DNA from 2 places in the Ornithinimicrobium jinqii genome. Region 2 is predicted to be linked to the other one. Evidence: predicted binding sites of a transcription regulator. Region 2 holds the regulator's gene; the other holds the start of a gene.
The links. Region 2 encodes Rex, which represses fermentation and respiration genes when NADH is low (regulators of the CRP and FNR family bind a similar motif). Its sites were predicted from a motif close to CTTGTGAANNNNTTCACAAG; they were not measured.
Positions count from the first base shown of each region.

Region 1: the regulator Rex is predicted to act here: its motif matches at 1,285-1,304, upstream of ACI3ET_RS12600 (geranylgeranyl reductase family protein).

Region 1 covers NZ_JBJFZS010000025.1:56,458-59,854, reverse strand. The annotation lists gene ACI3ET_RS12600 (geranylgeranyl reductase family protein) at 1-1,269, opposite strand, end outside; gene ACI3ET_RS12595 (exonuclease domain-containing protein) at 1,390-2,085, opposite strand; gene ACI3ET_RS12590 (DUF294 nucleotidyltransferase-like domain-containing protein) at 2,085-3,397, opposite strand, start outside.
Region 2 covers NZ_JBJFZS010000029.1:122,653-126,049, reverse strand. The annotation lists partial or broken gene hemC (hydroxymethylbilane synthase) at 1-152, opposite strand, end outside; gene ACI3ET_RS13880 (glutamyl-tRNA reductase) at 149-1,534, opposite strand; gene ACI3ET_RS13875 (redox-sensing transcriptional repressor Rex) at 1,531-2,193, opposite strand; gene ACI3ET_RS13870 (glutaredoxin family protein) at 2,381-2,626, opposite strand; gene ACI3ET_RS13865 (30S ribosomal protein bS22) at 2,718-2,816, opposite strand; gene ACI3ET_RS13860 (helix-turn-helix domain-containing protein) at 3,014-3,214, opposite strand.

The sequences.
Region 1 (3,397 bases), on a different contig from region 2:
CGCGTTGATGACCCGGTCGTCCAGTCCGCCGCCGCGCTCCTGCGGCAGGTTGGCCATGATCTTGAGCAGCAGTCGCATGAGCGACCGGCGCGGCAGGCCGTAGCGGACCGCGAGCCGCATGATCTCCGGGTTGCCGATGAGGGTGGCGAACTGCTTGCCGAGCATGTAGTAGCCGCCCAGCGAGTCCTTCATCACTGCGGGGTAGGACTGCAGGACGGCCTCCCGCTCCCCGGGCGTGGCGCGGGCGAGGGCGGACGCGACGACCTCGGCGGTGTGGCGACCGGCCTCCATGGCCTCGGCGATGCCCTCCCCGTTGAACGGGTTGACCATGCCGCCGGCGTCGCCGACGAGCAGCAGCCCGCGGTCGTAGAGGGGCTGACGGTTGAAGCACATCGGCAGGGCAGCACCGCGGATCGGGCCGAGCTGGGTCTGCTCCCCCAGCTCCCACTCGGCCGGCATGCCCGCCACCCAACGGCGCATGACGTCCTTGTAGTCGAAGGTGCCGAAGTCCTTGGCGGTGTCGAGGATGCCCAGGCCGACGTTGGCGGTGCCGTCACCGACCGGGAAGATCCAGCCGTAGCCGGGCATGAGGACGTCCTGCTGGCCGTCCTCGCCCTTGGCCCACAGCTCAAGCCAGGACTCGATGTAGTCGTCGTCGTGGCGGGGGGTCGTGTAGTAGGTGCGGACCGCCACGCCCATCGGGCGGTCGTCACGCCTGGGCCGCTCCATCGCCAGGGACAACCGGCTGGAGTTGCCGTCCGCGGCGACGACCACGGGGGCGCGGAACTCGCGGGTCTCGCCGGTCGCCCGGCCGCTCTCCCCCATCACCCTGGCCGTCACGCCGCAGATGAACCCGCGGTGGTCCAGCACCGGTTCCGAGACGTTCATCCGCTCGTGCAGGCGGGCGCCGCGCGACTCGGCGTGGCGGACGAGGATCTCGTCGAGGTCCGCCCGGGTGCGCACCAGCCCGAAGGGGGGGAAGGTCGCGTTGCCCGGCCAGTCCAGCTCCATGCGCACGCCGCCGCCCAGGATGCGCAGACCTTTGGTCCGGTGCCAGCCGTCCTCCGGACGGATGGGCACGCCGAGGCTGATGAGCTCACGGACCGCGCGGGGGGTGAGCCCGTCGCCGCAGATCTTGTCGCGCGGGAAGGAGGCTTTCTCCAGGAGGAGGACGTCGAGCCCGTGGGCTGCGAGGTATGCGGCGGTGGAGGACCCTCCCGGGCCTGCTCCGACGACGATGACGTCAGCCGTCTCGACCTGTCCACTCACGGTGTCTGCGCCTCGCTTGTGCCAACTTTCACGAACTCGCGTCAGTCTAGGACGGGCGTCTCGCGCGTCCGGGACAGGGGGGGCTCGGCTGTTATAGGTCAGGCTGGCATGCGCGAATGTCTACCCGGAGAGCTTCCGGTCGAGGACGTCCCCGAGCACGAGCGGACGGCCCCGGCGTTCCTCGAGCGCACCGACCTGGGCCAGGAACAGCTCCGCACAGGCGATGGCGTCGACGACCGCCGAGTGGGCGCGGTAGCGGGGCAGGTGGTGCTGGCGGCGGCACTCGTCGAGCCTCAGGACGCCGGGTCGCAGCTCGTGGAACTGCGCCCCGAGCAGGCGGCGCTGCAGCTCCATCGTGTCGACCACCTGCGGGGGGACCCAGGTGCCGTAGACGGTCCGGCAGGCCGCCTGCAGGAAGGTCGTCTCCACCTGGGCGAAGTGGGCCACCAGCACCCGCCCGGTCAGCGCCTCCAGGACCTGCGGCAGGACCTGGTCCAGCAGGGGCGCGCCCGCCAGGGTGTCGTCCGTCAGCCCGTGCACGACCGCGGACTCACCCACGTCGCCCCGGGGCCGGACGGGGAGGTGCCGGGCCCCGGCGAGGCGGACCTCGACGGCATCGAGCGGGACCAGGCCGAAGGACAGGAGCTCGTCGGTGCGCGGGTCCAGCCCGGTCGTCTCGAGGTCGACGGCGAGCAGCTGCACCTCGGTCAACGGCGTGTCACGGTCGGGCCGCGGCGCGGCCGCGAGGTCGGCCAGCGGTCCCTCCGGCGGCGGCGGCATCGGTCGGCGACGCCCGAGGAGGTCCCGCAGCCCCATCAGGTGACCTGCGGCAGCCGGGTGCTCAGACCGTGCTGCGCCGAGCGGACGATCTGGAAGGCGTCCCGCAGGTGACGCCGTTCGAGGCTGCCGAGCCGGTGCGGGTCGATGCGGTTGTCCGGCGTGAGCCCGTCGCGGACCTGCTTCACCTGGTGGCGCAGCCGGAGGTAGGACATCAGCTCCAGGGCGTCGGTGAGGTCGGTGGCCGTCTCCGCGCCGATCATCCCACGGGCGTGGGCGGCGGTGAGCCGGGCAGTGGTCGGCAGCGCGAGGGAGCCGGCCCGGAGGGCGTGCACCCGGGCGAGCTGGACGATGGCGGCGATGCCGCGCTTGATGTCCAGGGTGTCGCGGTGCTCACCCGCGTCCTCGAGGACGAAGCCGCGGAAGAAGCCGATGGGCGGTCTCATCCGGGCTGCCTGGCCGGTCAGGTGGGCCAGGAGGAGCTCGGAGCGCCCACCCATCGGCACCACCTCCTCGCGGAGCCGTTCCACGAGGGAGACCTCGCCGTGCAGGGCCCGCATGTCGTAGAAGATGGCCGCCTGCAGCACGGCGTCGGGGTGCGGCTCGTGGGTCCAGCGCGCGAACCGGCTGCGCCACTGCGACGCGGTCATCCGCCACTGCGGGTTGGTGGCCATGACGTCGCCGTCGCACCGCCGCATCCCGACGGCCTCCAGGCCCTCGGTGACCCGTTCGGCCAGCGCCGCCCACCACGGGTCCTGCGGGTCGGCGTCGTCGGCGAGCACCAGGGCGTGGTCCTGGTCGCCCCCCATCGCCAGCTCTTCCCGGGCAGCGGACCCGAGCGTGGCCCAGGCGTAGCCCCCGGGTGCCGGCCCCAGGTCGGCCTCGGCCAGCTCCAGCAGCCGGACGGTGACGGCGTCGGTCAGCGCGGTGGCCACCCGCCCGATGTCCTCCGCCGAGGCGTCCTCGCCCACGAGCTGGTCCACGACCCGCGGGATGCGTCGGGACAGCGCGATCACGCCGTCCGGGTCCTGCTGACGGGCGAGGTCGGTCACGAGGTAGACGGGGTTCGAGCGCTCGAGGCGCACCAGGTCGGTGGTGGTGACCAGACCGACGACGGCCCCCGCCTCGTCGACCACCGGCAGGTGGTGGATGTTGCGCCCGGTCATCTCCAGCATGACCTCCAGCGCCAGGGCCCGGGACGAGACCGTCACGGGGTCCGGCGTCATCACCTCGCGGACCGGTCGCTCCGGCGACAGCCCCACGGCCAGCACCCGCCGCCTCAGGTCGCGGTCGGTGATGATCCCGACCAGACGTCCCTGCTCCATGAGCAGCAGGCAGGACACGGCCTCCC
Region 2 (3,397 bases):
CTGGCGCGCGAGACGTCCCCCTCGGTGCGCACGAGCACGAGCTCGACGTCGTGGCCGGAGGCCCGCAGCCGGTCGGCGACCCACCCGGACTGGGCCGTGGCCAGGGCGCTGGCGCGGGTGCCGAGGCGAAGCGGATGGCGCAGGCGGCTCATGCCTCGCCCCCGGCGGTCGGCAGCGTCAGCGGCGGCCGGGTCGTGACCACCACCTCGTGCGGGTCGAGGTCGAACAGCTCGCGCAGGGCGTGGGCGAGGTCGGTGTCGCCGGAGGAGACCAGCTCCTTGGCCCGGACGCTGGGGGTGTGCAGCAGCTTGTCCACCACCCGCTGGACGGTCCGGCGGACCTCGACCCGCTCGTCCTCGGGCAGGTGCGGGACACGCTGGTCCAGACGGGCCATCTCGGCGTCGACGACCTTGCTCGCGCTGGCCCGCAGGGCGGCGAGGGTCGGGCCGAGGCGGGCGGCGCGGCGCTCGGTCAAGTAGGCGGCGACCTCGCTGGTCACGAGGTCACGGACCTCGGCGACCGCCCGGTGGGGGACGGCGCCGGCCACCGGACGGGGCAGGAGCCCCTCCTCCGGGGACGTCGCGGCACCGGACGCGACCACGGCCTCGAGCGAGGAGTGCAGGTCTCCGAGCCCCCACAGGTGCACGCCCGGCAGGTCGGTGACGGCGGGGTCGACGTCCCGCGGGAGAGCGAGGTCGAGCAGGACGAGCGGCGCCCCGGTGCGGCCCGTCGCGGCCCGGGCGGCGGCGAGCGCGTCGTGCTCGACGACGTGGCCCACGGCTCCGGTGCAGGCGAGCACCAGGTCGGCCCCGCCGACAAGACGCTCGAGGTCGGCCCAGTCCCCGGCGACCACCTGGTGGTTCTCGGCCAGCCGCAGGGCACGGGCACGCGTGCGGTTGACCACGGTGACGTCGGCGACGCCCGCGCGGACCAGCCGGGCGACGGCGAGGCCGGACATCGCGCCGGCCCCGACGACGACCGCGCGGACCGTGGACAGGTCGGGGTGGACGGTGGTGGCGCGGTCCAGGCCCAGCCCCACCAGCGAGCGCGAGACGCGGTCGATGGCCGTCTCGGCGTGGGCGCGCTTGCCGACCCGCAGCGCCTGCTGGAGCAGCGGGTTGAGCGAGACGCCGAGGCGTCCCTCGCGCTGCGCCGCTGCCAGCGCCTCGCGCAGCTGGCCCAGGATCTCGCTCTCGCCGACGGCCAGGGAGTCGAGGCCGCAGGCGACCTCGAAGAGGTGGGAGACCGCGCGGTCGTCGTAGTGGACGTAGAGGTGGGAGGTCAGCTCCTCCTGGCTCAGCCCGGTGAGCTCGCCGAGGGCGTCGCCGACCTCGGACAGCGCCCCGTGGAAGGTGCCGGCCTCGACGACGACCTCGAGACGGTTGCACGTCGACAGGACCAGCGTCTCCTCGACGTGGTCGCCGGCCTGCAGGCGGGCGCCGAGCTCGCGGGCGGCGCCCGGGGTGAGGGCGGCGCGCTCGAGCAGCTCGATCGGTGCGCTGTGGTGGGACATGCCCACGACCAGGACGCTCATCCGACCTCCAGCCCGCCGCCGCCCGCGAGGGCCCGCTGGTGCTCGTGGAAGGCGAGGACCTGCAGCTCGGTGGCGAGGTCGACGGCACGGACGTGGACGTCCTCCGGGACGCGCAGCACCGTGGGGGCGAAGGTGAGGATCGAGCGGACGCCGAGCGCCACGAGGCGGTCGGCCACCTCCTGCGCCGCGTCGGCCGGCGTGGTGATGACCCCCACCGCCACCGGGGTGCGCGCGGGGTCGAGGGCGGCGAGCGGCTGGACGACGAGCCCGTGGATCTCCTGCCCGAGGACGTCGGGGGCGTTGTCGACGAGCGCGACGATGTGGAAGCCGCGGGTCGCGAGGCCGTCGTAGGCGGCCAGCGCGCGTCCCAGGTTCCCCATCCCGACGATGACGACGGGACGGTCCTCGCTGAGGCCGAGCTCGGCCGAGATCTGCTCGCTCAGCCGGACGACGTCGTAGCCGACGCCGCGCACCCCGTAGGACCCGAGCGAGGACAGGTCCTTGCGGACCTGGGCCGAGCGCACGCCGGTCTCGGCGGCGAGCGCCTCGCTGGACACGGAGTGGTGGCCCTGCTCCGCGAGGGAGGTGAGGGCACGCAGGTAGCCGGGGAGTCTTCCGACGGTGGCCTCGGGGACCCCTCGTCGGGTGGACTCGGCCATCACTGCGGACCGGCTCCTCTCATCGGGCGGCGTCGGACGAACGGGCCTTATACCAGACCTTGCTGGAGCCCCCCGACGCGGACCCCCACACTCTAGGGCTGCTCCCCCAGATCGGCCAAACGACCGCTCGCGGGCCCGCGCGAGGACGGTGGCGAGGAGCCACCCCCCAGCAGGCAGGGAGCACGCCTCACCGGAGGAGGGAGCGGACCGTGGCCTCGTCGACGCGCCAGTGGGCGAGCTCCTCGCCGTCGACGAGGAGGACCGGGACGAGGGTGGTCCACCGCGCGAGCAGGGCCGGGTCGCCGGCGCCCGCCTCGTCGAGGTCGAGGAGCTCGACCGGGTGGTCCTCCCCCAGGACCCGTCGGACGGTCGCCTCCATCTCCTCGCAGAGGTGGCACCCCCGGCGCGTCACGATCGTCAGGGTCAACGGCATACCTGCTCCTCCTCTGCCCGGGGCACCAGACAGGTAGGGCGCCGACCCCGCCGGGGTGGCGCCCTACCTGTGCGTTCGGACCGTCAGCCGGTCACTTCTTGTTGCGACGCTGGTGACGCGTCTTGCGCAGCAGCTTGCGGTGCTTCTTCTTCGCCATCCGCTTGCGGCGCTTCTTGATCACAGAGCCCATGGGCTGTCCTTCGTCTCGATGGTCGGGGTGCTGCTCCGGCGTCGTGCAGCGCACTCGGGTCGAGCGCGGGTGGCACTCGGGTCGAGCGAGGCCGGGGGTGTCGCGGCATCACTGCCACACCTCACCCGCACGACGGATGACCCAAGCCTAGCGCGACCGCGCTGCGGCCCCAAACCCGCTCCGGGCACCGTCGGCGCTCAGGCCGTCCCGTGGTAGGACTCCTCGAGGTAGTCGTGGACCGCCTTCTCCGGGACACGGAAGGAGCGACCGACGCGGACCGCGGGGAGCTCGCCGGAGTGCACCAGTCGGTACACCGTCATCTTGGACACGCGCATCACGGCAGCCACCTCGGCCACCGTCATGAACGTCATCTCGCCGAGCTGGCGCTCTTCAGCCATTGGACGTTTCCCGTCTGTCGAACATCGTGTCGCGTGGGAACGGTCGCGGCTTCCCCTCCGGCCCGTCTCCACTGTTGTCGGGCCAACACTAGGGGCAGGAGTGGTGGTTGCGAAAGTCGTGGCACAAGAAAGTCCAGAGCGACACGCCGTCTGTGACCAATGAAGCGGCTGTGGCCGCTGGGT